2 regions of the Oerskovia sp. USHLN155 genome follow, and region 2 is predicted to be linked to the other one. Evidence: predicted binding sites of a transcription regulator. Region 2 holds the regulator's gene; the other holds the start of a gene.
What was found. Region 2 encodes Rex, which represses fermentation and respiration genes when NADH is low (regulators of the CRP and FNR family bind a similar motif). Its sites were predicted from a motif close to CTTGTGAANNNNTTCACAAG; they were not measured.

Region 1 (5,877 bases), on a different contig from region 2:
GGAGAACCGCCACGCCAACGCGTCCGACGGCGTGCACGTCGCCTCGGCCGGCGGGACGTGGTCGGCGCTGGCGTTCGGGTTCGGTGGCATGCGCGACGACTGCGGTCGCATCAGCTTCGACCCGCGCCTGCCGCAGGCGTGGGAGTCCCTGACGTTCCGCGTGTCCCTGCGCGGGGCACGGCTGAAGGTCACGGTGACGGCCGACGCGATCACGTTCGTGTGCGAGACGGGCGAGAGCGCCGAGGTGCTGGTGCGCGGCGAGGCCGTGCGCGTCGCCGCCGGCGAGCCCGTGACGGTGGCCCTCGACGGCCAGGGGCCCGTGCGGGAGGGGACACCGAGCCTGCGTGACCTGACGGGCAACCGTCGCGAGGACGGGACGCTCATCACCGCGACGGTTCCGCACTCGTAGTCCGCCGTTCGTTCGTTCCAGACGCCGAGAGGGCGGGTCCCCCCGGGGAACCCGCCCTCCGTGCGTCCGGGGAGCCCGGCGTCAGCCGAGCTGTTCCCGCAGGAAGCGGTAGTGGATCGCGGCCATGTGCGCGGCCTGGGCGTTGTTCGCGGCGCCGCCGTGCCCGCCCTCGACGTTCTCGTAGTACGTCACGTCCTTGCCGGCCGCGAGCATCTTCGCGGCGAGCTTGCGGGCGTGCCCGGGGTGGACCCGGTCGTCCTTGGTCGACGTCGTGAAGAGCACGGGCGGGTACTCGCGCTCGGCGTCGAACAGGTGGTAGGGCGAGAACGTCCTGATGAACTCCCACTGCTCGGGGTCGTCCGGGTCGCCGTACTCGGCGGCCCACGACGCCCCCGCGAGCAGGTGCGTGTAGCGCAGCATGTCGAGCAGCGGGACGCCCACGATCACGGCGCCGAAGAGCTCGGGGTACTGCGTGAGCATGTTGCCCGCGAGGAGGCCGCCGTTGCTGCGGCCCTCCATGCCGAGGTGCTCGGGAGTCGTGATGCCGCGGGCGACGAGATCGCGCGCGACGGCCGCGAAGTCCTCGTAGGCCTTGTGACGCTTGGCCTTGAGGGCGGCCTGGTGCCAGGACGGGCCGTACTCGCCGCCGCCGCGGATGTTCGCGACGACGTACACGCCGCCGTCGGCGAGCCAGGCTCGTCCGAGCCCGCCCGAGTAGCCCGGGGTCAGCGAGACTTCGAAGCCGCCGTAGCCGTAGAGCAGCGTGGGAGCGGCGCCCACGGGGGCGGCGCCGGAGCCCGCCTCGGCGGCGGCACCGGAGTCCGGGCGGACGAGCTCCTCACGCCCGACGACGAAGTACGGGACGCGCGTGCCGTCGTCGGACACCGCGAAGTGCTGGTCGATGACCAGGCCTGAGGCGTCGAAGAAGGCGGGGCTCGACTTGAGCACCTCGGGCTCGGTGCCCGCGCCCACCGACAGGAGCGAGAGCGTCGAGGGCGTGAGGTAGTCGGTCGTGACGAGCCAGACGTCGTCGCTCTCCTCGGAGTCCACGGCGCCCACGACGACCGTGCCGATGGTCGGCAGGCCGGGCAGCTCGCTGCGGGGCCATCCACGGCCCGGTGCGTCGGCGTCCGCTCCGGTGTCCGAGGAGGGCGGCGTCAGCACGTGGAGGCGGTTCTTGACGTCCTCCAGGACGTTGACCACGAGGTGGTGCGCGGTCCACGTGGCCCCGGCGAGCGACGACGTGGGCGTGGGCTCGAACAGGACGGTGAAGCCGCGCGCCCCGGCGAGGAAGTCCTCGAAGCGGGTCGCGAGCAACGACCCCGCGAGGTAGGTGGTGCCGTCGACGGTCCAGTCGTCGCGCAGCTCGACGAGCATCCACTCGCGCTTGACGCCGACCTCGGCCGAGCGCGGGACGTCGATCTTGACGAGGCGCTGCTCGGGCGTGCCTGCGTCCTGGACGAGGTACGTCTCGCTGTCGTAGAACGCGATCGAGCGGCCGACGAAGTCACGCTCGAAGCCGGGCGAGTGCGTGCGCCAGCCGAAGATGTACATGTCCTCGGGCTCGCCCTCGTACACGACCGAAGCCTCGGTGACCGGGGTGCCGCGGCGCCAGCGCTTGACGATCCGGGGGTATCCCGAGGGGGTCATCGAGCCCGGTCCGAAGTCCGTGAAGACGTACACCGTGTCGGTGTCGATCCACCCGAGCCCACCCTTGGACTCCTCGCGGTAGAACCCGCCGTCCTCGGGAGCGACGAACTGCTTCGTGACGAGGTCGAACTCGCGGGTCACGTCGGCGTCGGACCCGCCGGGGGACAGGTCGACCAGGGCGTGGCGCCACTCGCCGCCCGGGGTGGGGCGCAGGACGCTCGCGCCGTGCCAGACCCAGCTCTGCCCCTCGGCCTCGCCCAGCGCGTCGAGGTCGAGCACGAGCTCCCACTCGGGGTGGTCGGTGCGGTAGGAGTCGAGCGTCGTGCGGCGCCAGACGCCGCGCTCGTGCTGCGCGTCGCGCCAGAAGTTGTAGTAGTGCTCGCCGATCTTCGAGACGTCGGGGATCTTGTCGTCGGAGTCGAGGACCTCACGGACCGCCTGCTCGGTCCGGGCGAACTCGCTCGTGGCCTCGATCGTCGCGGCGGTCTCGGCGTTGCGGCCCTGGACCCAGGTGAGCGCCTCGCGGCCCTCGACCTCTTCGAGCCACAGGTACGGGTCGTGCGGCGTGGTCGGCTGTCCGGTGGGCGCGTCGGTCACGACGTTCTCAGCACTCATGCGAACACACTAGGCGACCGATCCGCGGTACCGGGCATGCATAGATCTTTGGGGGGAGCGGCTCGCGCGAGGTGCGTTCCAGGTCACACACCGACGACACTTGCATCTATCCGTACCTTGTGAAAGTATTCACAAGCAAGGGAAAGACACCACGCAGACCCGGCCGCTCGGGTCACTGGAGGAGCAACGTGAGCAGCACGAGCAAGGCCCCTGTCAAGGCCCCCGCCGGAGTCACCGAGATCGACGCCCTCGTCGACCGTGGCCTCAAGGCGCTCAAGCAGTACGACGCCTTCACCCAGGAGGACATCGACCGCATCGTGAAGAAGGCGTCCGTCGCGGCGCTCCACGAGCACGGCCGCCTCGCGCAGCTCGCGGTCGAGGAGACCGGGCGCGGCGTCTTCGAGGACAAGGCCACCAAGAACATCTTCGCGTGCGAGCACGTGCCCAACTCGATGGCCAACCTCAAGACGGTCGGCGTCATCGGGCGCGACGAGCTCACGGGCATCGTCGAGATCGCCGAGCCGGTCGGCGTGGTCGCGGGCATCACCCCGGTCACCAACCCGACCTCGACCGCGATCTTCAAGTCGCTCATCGCGCTCAAGACGCGCAACCCCATCATCTTCGCGTTCCACCCCAGCGCCCAGAAGTGCTCGGTCGCCGCAGCCCGCATCGTGCGTGACGCCGCCGTGGCGGAGGGCGCCCCCGAGGACTGCATCCAGTGGGTCGAGCAGCCCTCGCTCGAGGCCACGTCGGCGCTCATGAACAACGACGGCGTCTCGCTGATCCTCGCCACGGGCGGCAACGCCATGGTCCGCGCCGCCTACTCGGCCGGCAAGCCCGCCCTCGGCGTCGGTGCGGGCAACGTCCCCGCCTACATCGAGAAGACCGCCAAGCTCGGACGCGCCGTCAACGACGTGGTCCTGTCCAAGGGCTTCGACAACGGCATGGTGTGCGCCTCGGAGCAGGCCGTCATCCTCGACACCGAGATCTACGACGCTGCCCTCGCCGAGTTCGCCCACATGCACGCCTACCTCGCGAACCCCGAGGAGAAGGCGATGCTCGAGCGCTTCATCTTCGGTGTCGAGGCCGGCGGCGCGAACTGCGCCGGTGCCAAGCTCAACGCCACGATCGTCGGCAAGAGCCCCCAGTGGATCGCGGAGCAGGCAGGCTTCTCGGTCCCCGACGGCACCTCGATCATCCTCGCGGAGTGCAGCCAGGTCGGCCCCGCCGAGCCCCTGACGCGCGAGAAGCTCAGCCCCGTCCTCGCCGTGCTGCGCGCCGAGTCGACCGACCACGGCATCTCGCTCGCCGAGCAGATGGTGGAGTTCGACGGCCTGGGCCACTCGGGCGCGATCCACACCGAGGACAAGGACATCGCGGAGGAGTTCGGCCAGCGCGTCAAGGCCGTCCGCATCCTGTGGAACCAGCCGTCGGCTCTCGGCGGCATCGGTGACATCTACAACGCGCTGATCCCGTCGCTGACGCTCGGTTGCGGCTCGTACGGCCACAACTCGGTGTCGAACAACGTGTCGGCCGTCAACCTCGTCAACGTCAAGCGGATCGGACGTCGTAACAACAACATGCAGTGGTTCAAGATCCCGCCGAAGACGTACTTCGAGCCGAACTCGATCCAGTACCTGGCCCAGATGCCCGACGTCGAGCGCGTCACCATCGTCACGGACAAGGTCATGAGCCAGATCGGGATCGTCGACAAGGTCCTCGACGTCCTGGGTCGTCGCCCGAACAAGGTCTCGATCCAGATCATGGACCAGGTCGAGCCCGAGCCGAGCGTCGAGACGGTCGAGAAGGGCGCGGAGATGATGCGCGACTTCAAGCCCGACACGATCGTCGCGATCGGCGGCGGGTCGCCCATGGACGCCGCGAAGGTCATGTGGCTCAAGTACGAGCACCCGGAGATGGCGTTCTCGGACCTGCGCGAGAAGTTCTTCGACGTCCGCAAGCGCGCGTTCAAGTTCCCGACCCTGGGCGACCTGGCCAAGCTCGTCTGCATCCCGACGTCGTCGGGCACGGGCTCGGAGGTCACGCCGTTCGCGGTCATCACGGACCACGCGACCGGGTACAAGTACCCCCTCGCCGACTACGCGCTGACCCCGTCGGTCGCGATCATCGACCCGGTCCTGACCGCGACGATGCCCGCGAAGCTCGCGGCGGACTCGGGCTTCGACGCCCTGACCCACGCGACCGAGGCCTACGTGTCGGTCTACGCGAACGACTTCACGGACGGCCTGGCGCTGCACGCGATCAAGCTGGTCTTCGAGCACATCGAGGCCTCCGTCACGCAGGGCGCGGCCGCCCCCGAGGCCCGCGAGAAGATGCACAACGCGGCCACGATCGCCGGCATGGCGTTCGGCAGCGCGTTCCTCGGGATCGTGCACGCGATGGCCCACACGGTCGGCTCGACGTTCGGTCTGGTCCACGGCCGCACGAACGCGATCTTCCTGCCGCACGCGATCCGCTACAACGGGCAGATCCCGACCAAGGTCACGGGCTGGCCCAAGGCGGAGAAGTACATCGCGCACGAGCGTTACCAGCAGATCGCCAAGCACCTGGGCCTCCCGGCCTCGACGCCCGAGCAGGCTGTCGAGTCCTACGCCCGGGCCGTCGAGGAGCTGCGCGCCAAGGTCGGGATCGAGCGCTCGTTCAAGGAGCAGGGTGTCTCGGAGCGCGAGTTCATCGGAGGCCTCGACGCCCTGTCGATGCGGGCCTACGAGGACCAGTGCGCCCCCGCGAACCCGCGACTGCCGATGCTCGAGGACATGAAGGACATCATGGTCGCGGCGTACTACGGCACGAGCCGCGAGGAGGTCCGCGCGGAGCGCAAGGCCACCGAGGAGGCAGCCGCGCTCGCCGCGACCGCCAAGTCCTCGAAGTGATCTGGGCGCCGGCGTCCGGGGAGCAGCCCGGACGCCGGTAGCCCGCACGACGACCCGAGCGGTACGGGTCACGGTCGGGTGGCGCGTCCTGCCGGGTGGCGCCACTCACCACGGGCCCGAGGCATCCCCCTTGGCCTCGGTCCCGCTCGCAGCGCCCCCGCGTCCTCCAGCGCGGGGGCGCTGCTCGGCGTCCGGGCGGGCGCGGGACGTCTCCCGTGCCCGACGGCGGAGCTCGCCTCGTGCGCCCGGCGAGGGTCCCCGAGCCGGGCCGGTGGGCGCGGGCGAGCGGCGCCGTCGGGCAGGACGCGC
Region 2 (5,877 bases):
CCGTGCCGTCGAGGTACTGGCGCCACGAGTGCTGCTGGCCCTCGTCGAGCCAGGGTGCGTCCTGCGGCGCGACCGCGCGCCTGTCCTGCTGAACCGTCATCTCCGCCTTCATCCGCCACGCCCCCACCGTCCGAACAACCGCCCCAGTCTCCCATCCGGGAACAGGTTCGCTCACCAGGGAATAGAGGGACGGGGGCTTGCGTTGATGCGATCGTATGAAGTTGAATCTTCAACTAATGGCTCGTCGGACGGCGCGCCTGACGCACACGCACCACGACTTCCACAGGAGAACACCCATGGCCACGACCCTTCCCGCCGGACTGACCGCAGGCACCTACGCGATCGACCCCTCGCACTCGCAGGCGACCTTCACGGTCCGCCACGCAGGCATCTCCAAGGTCCGCGGCTCGCTCGCGATCGCCGAGGGCACGCTGAACATCGGTGACGACGTCGAGTCGTCCAACGTCGTCGCGGCGATCGACGCCAAGTCCGTCAACACCGGCGACGCAGGGCGCGACGGCCACCTCCAGTCGGCCGACTTCTGGGACGCCGAGAAGAACCCCACCTGGAACTTCGTCTCGACCGCCGTCGAGGCCGACGACGACGACTTCGTCATCGCGGGCGACCTGACCATCAACGGCGTGACCAAGCCGGTCAAGCTCGAGACCGAGTTCACGGGCACCGCCGTCGACGCGTACGGCAACTCGCGCGCCGGGTTCGAGGCCGAGACCGAGATCTCCCGCAAGGAGTTCGGCCTGACCTGGAACGTGGCCCTCGAGGCCGGCGGCGTGCTCGTCGGCGACAAGATCAAGATCGCGCTCGACCTCTCGGCGATCAAGCAGGCCTGAGCCTCCGCCCCTGACCGGCCTCCGCGTCCCTGACGCGGACCGGTACGCCAGGAGCCGGCGGCCCCGGACCGGGCGCCGGCGCCGGTGGGGGGTGGAGCGGGCGGGCGAGGCGCCCCCGCGGCGCGGCGCGGCGCCGGGGGCCCCCGCGCCCCGCCCCCCCGCCCGGGGCCCCCGGCTCCTGTGCTGTGACGAGCGGTCGGGCTAGGCGCCCGCGCTCCGCGTCTCGGCTCCTTGGCCCTCCTCGCCCCTGCCGCGGTTCGCGAGCGCGCGCGCCTGCGCGTGGAACGCCAGGATCTGCAGCTCGCTGCCCACGTCGACCGACCGCACGATCACGTCCTCTGGGAGCTGGAGCGCACGCGGCGCGAAGTTCAGGATCTCCCGGACACCGGCCTCGACGACCCGCTCGGCGACGTCCTGCGCCACGTGCGCCGGAGTCGCCAGGACGACGATCGTCACGTTCTCGCGGGCGAAGACCTCCTCGAGCGCGTCGACGTGCTCGATCACGAGCCCCGCGGCCTCGGTGCCGACCACGTCCGGCGAGGCGTCCAGCAGAGCCGCGACCTCGAACCCGCGCGTGCCGTAGCCCGAGTAGTTCGCGAGCGCGTGCCCGAGGGAACCGATGCCGACGATCGCGATCCGGTGCTCGTCCTCGACCCCCAGGGCCGAGGTGATGTAGGTCGCGAGCGAGTCGACGACGTAGCCCACCCCGCGCGTGCCGTAGGACCCCAGGAACGACAGGTCCTTGCGCAGCTGCGCCGACCCGACGCCCGCGAGCTCCGCGAGCTCGGTCGACGACGTCGTCTCGACGCCTCGCCCCTCGAGGTCGCGCAGCGCGCGCAGGTACGCGGGAAGTCGCGCCACGGTCGCGCCAGGAATACCGGTATCACCCAGGGTCTCTGCCACCCGAACCACCCATGCTTCGTCGTGTCGTCGTCGCTGACGCTCTCGCTGTCCTGCTGTCTCGGATCATCCCAGGCTCGGCGCCCGGGGACGGAACGTCAGCCGGTGGCGCGTCGCCTCGAGAGCGCTCTGGCGAGCCTCGCTCCGTCGACCTGCCAGAACCCCTGCTGGACGCCGTCCACCGTCACGACGGGGACGTAGTCACCGTACTGCGCCGCGAGGGCGCCGGACGGGTCGGAGTCCACGTCGACCTCGGTCCAGCCCACGCCCTGGTCGGCGCACACCGCCCCGACCACCTCGCGGGCCTCCTCGCACAGGTGGCACCCGACGCGGCCGTAGAGCACGACGCGCGCGGGCGCGCTCGCGGCCTGGTCTGCGTCACGTCCGGCGGCGGTCTCAGGAACCTGTCCTGCGGCGGGATCTGCGGGGCTCACGACCCCAGCCTACGCATCTCGGACACCCCCTCACGCCGCCCGGCCGGCGACCCTGCCCGGTGGGCGCCGTCGGCGAGGGTCTGCGAGCGCCGATAGAGTGGACGACATGCCGACGTCTGCTCCTGGGTCCACCCATCCCACGGCAGCCTTCTTCGACGTCGACAACACCATCATCCGCGGCGCCAGCTCGTTCCACCTGGCGCGGGCGCTGTACCAGCGGGGCTTCTTCTCCACCCCGGACCTCGTGACGTTCGCCTTCCACCAGGCGCGCTACCTCCTGCTCGGGGAGAACAAGCGCCAGATCGACCAGGTCCGCACCCGGGCCCTCGACCTCGTCGCGGGCCGCTCGGTCGCGGAGGTCGTCGCGATCGGCGAGGAGGTCTACGACCAGGTCCTCGCGCTGCGCATCTACCCCGGCACCCAGAAGCTCCTCGACGAGCACATCGCGGCCGGCCACCAGGTGTGGCTCGTGTCCGCGACCCCGCTCGAGATCGGGCAGCTCATCGCGCGTCGTCTCGGGGCGACGGGGGCGCTGGGCACGGTCGCCGAGCACGAGGAGGGCCTGTACACCGGGCGGCTCGTGGGCGACATGATGCACGGGCGGGCGAAGGCCGCGGGCGTCCGGGAGCTCGCGGAACGGCACGGGATCGACCTGTCGGCGTCCTACGCGTACGGCGACTCGCTCAACGACGTGACCATGATGCAGGCCGTCGGCCACCCGTGCGCGATCAACCCCGACGCGCGCCTGCGCCGGCACGCCAAGGACGTCGGCTGGCCGATCCGCGAGTTCCGAGGGCGCCGGCGGCGGGTCGCGGGCCGAGGGCTCAAGACCGCGAGCTGGGCCGGGGCCGCGTGGGTCCTGGGCCTCGTGCTGCGATCGATCCGACGCTCGATCAAGGGCCGCGCCGGGCTCTGAGGCCCCCTCGCCCGGCCCGGGCGCCCCGCCGAGCGTGCAGTTCAGGCTGCCACGGGCCTCCCAGGACCACCCGGGCTGCACGCTCGGCGAGCCAGCCACCCGGCCGGCGTGCTCCAGGCATGCGAAGAGCCCGGCACCCCTGGGGGTTCCGGGCTCTCGCGACAACCTGCGCGTGACCGCGCAGCGCTGCTACTTCTTGTTGCGACGCTGGTGGCGCGTCTTGCGAAGCAGCTTGCGGTGCTTCTTCTTGGCCATACGCTTGCGGCGCTTCTTGATGACGGAGCCCATGGGTCCTCACAATGCTGGATCGGTGTGCGATCGGGATCGCCCCGATCATGGTGGTCCACGGCTGATCGGGAACCGACCAACACGAGAAAAAGTCCGTCTCCTAGACTACCTGCTCCCGGCGGGTGGCCCGAAATCGACGCCGGGTGACGTCGTCGGGCCGCGCGCACGGGGGTGCACCCGGCGAGGCGCAGGTCAGTCGAAGTGCGCGTCGAGCCCCAGGAGCGGGAAGACGGCCTTGCGGGTCGCGACCACGGCGCGGTCCACCTCGTCCTCGGGGTCGTAACCCTTGCCCCACGGCGTGAAGTCGACGTCGCCGTCCCCCATGAGCGCGGGCGTCTCGCGGTGCGCGACCGCGCTGATGTGGTCCCGCCACGCGCCCGGGACGGGCGTCGAGGGGGCGACGGGCGCGTGCACGACCTCGGCCACGACGTTCGACCAGGCGTACGGGACGACCGACGTGACCGAGTACCCGCCCCCGCCCAGGGCTACCCAGCGGCCCTCCGCGAGCTCGTGCGCGAGCTCGTGGACCCAGTGCACGGCCGCACGCTGCGCGTCGACGCTCACGTCGAGGTCGCTCAGCGGGTCGTGCCCGTGCGCGTCGCACCCGTGCTGCGACACGACCACCTGGGGCCGGAACGCCCGGAGCACGGGCGGCACCACGGCGTCCACGGCCCGGAGCCAGCGCTCGCCGTCGGTGCGGCGAGGCAGGGCGACGTTGACCGCGGTCCCCGTGGCCCCTGGCCCACCGGTGTCGGTGGCGTGCCCCGTGCCGGGGAACAGCGTCGCGCCGCTCTGGTGCACCGAGACGGTCAGGACCCGCGGGTCGTCCCAGAACGCCTGCTCGACCCCGTCGCCGTGGTGCGCGTCGAGATCGACGTACGCGACACGCTCGGCCCCGTCGTCGAGCAGCCGGCGGACCGCTGCCGCGGCGTCGTTGTAGATGCAGAAGCCCGACGCCGCACCGCGCTGGGCGTGGTGCATGCCCCCGGCGATGTTGACCGCGTGCAGCGCACGGCCCGACCACACGGCGCCGGCGGCCTCGTACGAGCCGGACAGGATGCGGGCCGCGGCTTCGTGCATGCCCGCGAAGACGGGGTCGTCCTCGGTGCCCAGGCCCAGGGCGGGGTTCTCGACACCGTGCTCCGAGGCGGCGTGGACCGCGGCGACGTAGGCGGGGTCGTGGACGAGGCCGAGCACCTCGTCGGACGCGGGCGAGGTGCCGACGACCTCGACGCCCGGCGCGTCGAGCAGCCCCAGCGCCCGCACGAGGCGCATCGTCAGGTCGAGCCGCGTCGGGGACATGGGGTGCCCGTGCCCGAAGTCGTAGCCCAGCAGGTCCGGGCTCCACACGACCTGCGCGACGAACGGCACGGTGTCTGGCTCGGTCACGTGCGCTCCTCGGTCCGGCGGGTCGTCCGGGTCGTCGGTCCGTGCGGCCGGTGCCCGGCGCACGGTCCCGCAACCGCGCGCGGCGGCCTCGGTGGCGGGCAGGAGACACGGTATCCCCCCAGCGGCCCGACGGCGCCCCGCGGTTCAGCCGGTGGGCACCCGTGCTCCTGTGGCAGAGTTGGGCGACACATCGGCACGCACGGCGCCCGGTTCGGTCCCGCAGGGGACCCGGCGCCACCCGTCCACCCGGACGAGGACGCACGGACAGGGAGACGGAGGACCGATGGCCCAGGGCGTCTCCGGGCGTTTCTTCGCAGGTCGCGAGCTGGTCGACCGCCTCGCCCGCCACTCCCCCGCCCGCCTCGCCGTGACGGTCTTCGCGGCCGTGATCTCGCTGTTCACGCTGCTCCTCATGGCCCCGTGGGCCACGACGTCCGGGAGGTCGGCGCCGTTCATCGACGCGCTGTTCACGGCGACGTCGGCCGTGTGCGTCACGGGCCTCGTGGTCGTCCCGACCGGGACGTACTGGTCCACGTACGGGCAGGTCGTGATCCTCGTGGGCATCAAGATCGGCGGCCTGGGCGTCATGACGCTCGCCTCGATCCTCGGCATGGCCGTGTCGCGCCGCATCGGCCTCACGCAGAAGCTGCTCACCGCCTCGGAGACCAAGACGACGCGCCTCGGGGAGGTCGGCTCGCTCGTCCGGGTCGTCATCATCACCTCGACGACCATCGAGCTGACCATCGCGCTCCTGCTCCTGCCTCGGTTCATCGTGCTCGAGGAGACGTTCGGCGAGGCGGCCTGGCACGGGCTGTTCTACGGGATCTCGGCGTTCAACAACGCGGGCTTCATCCCGACGGCCGAGGGCCTGACGCCCTACGTGGGCGACTGGATGCTGCTCATGCCGATCATCGTCGGCGTCTTCATCGGGTCGCTCGGCTTCCCCGTGATCCTCAACATCATGCGCAACCGCAGGCGCGCCGCGCGGTGGAGCCTGCACACCAAGCTCACGCTCACGACGAGCGCGGTCCTGGTCGTCGTGGCGGTGGTCCTGTTCGCGGCGTTCGAGTGGACCAACGAGAAGACCCTGGGGCCGCTGAGC

Region 1: the regulator Rex is predicted to act here: its motif matches at 2,791-2,810, upstream of adhE (bifunctional acetaldehyde-CoA/alcohol dehydrogenase).

Annotation. Positions count from the first base shown of each region.
Region 1 covers NZ_JBBCXG010000003.1:322,722-328,598, forward strand. The annotation lists gene WFH32_RS06220 (glycoside hydrolase family 65 protein) at 1-409, shown strand, start outside; gene WFH32_RS06225 (prolyl oligopeptidase family serine peptidase) at 491-2,674, opposite strand; gene adhE (bifunctional acetaldehyde-CoA/alcohol dehydrogenase) at 2,863-5,568, shown strand.
Region 2 covers NZ_JBBCXG010000007.1:84,015-89,891, reverse strand. The annotation lists gene WFH32_RS11455 (MarR family winged helix-turn-helix transcriptional regulator) at 1-100, opposite strand, end outside; gene WFH32_RS11450 (YceI family protein) at 297-848, shown strand; gene WFH32_RS11445 (redox-sensing transcriptional repressor Rex) at 1,050-1,751, opposite strand; gene WFH32_RS11440 (glutaredoxin family protein) at 1,847-2,182, opposite strand; gene WFH32_RS11435 (HAD family hydrolase) at 2,289-3,098, shown strand; gene WFH32_RS11430 (30S ribosomal protein bS22) at 3,288-3,386, opposite strand; gene WFH32_RS11425 (acetoin utilization protein AcuC) at 3,579-4,775, opposite strand; gene WFH32_RS11420 (TrkH family potassium uptake protein) at 5,059-5,877, shown strand, end outside.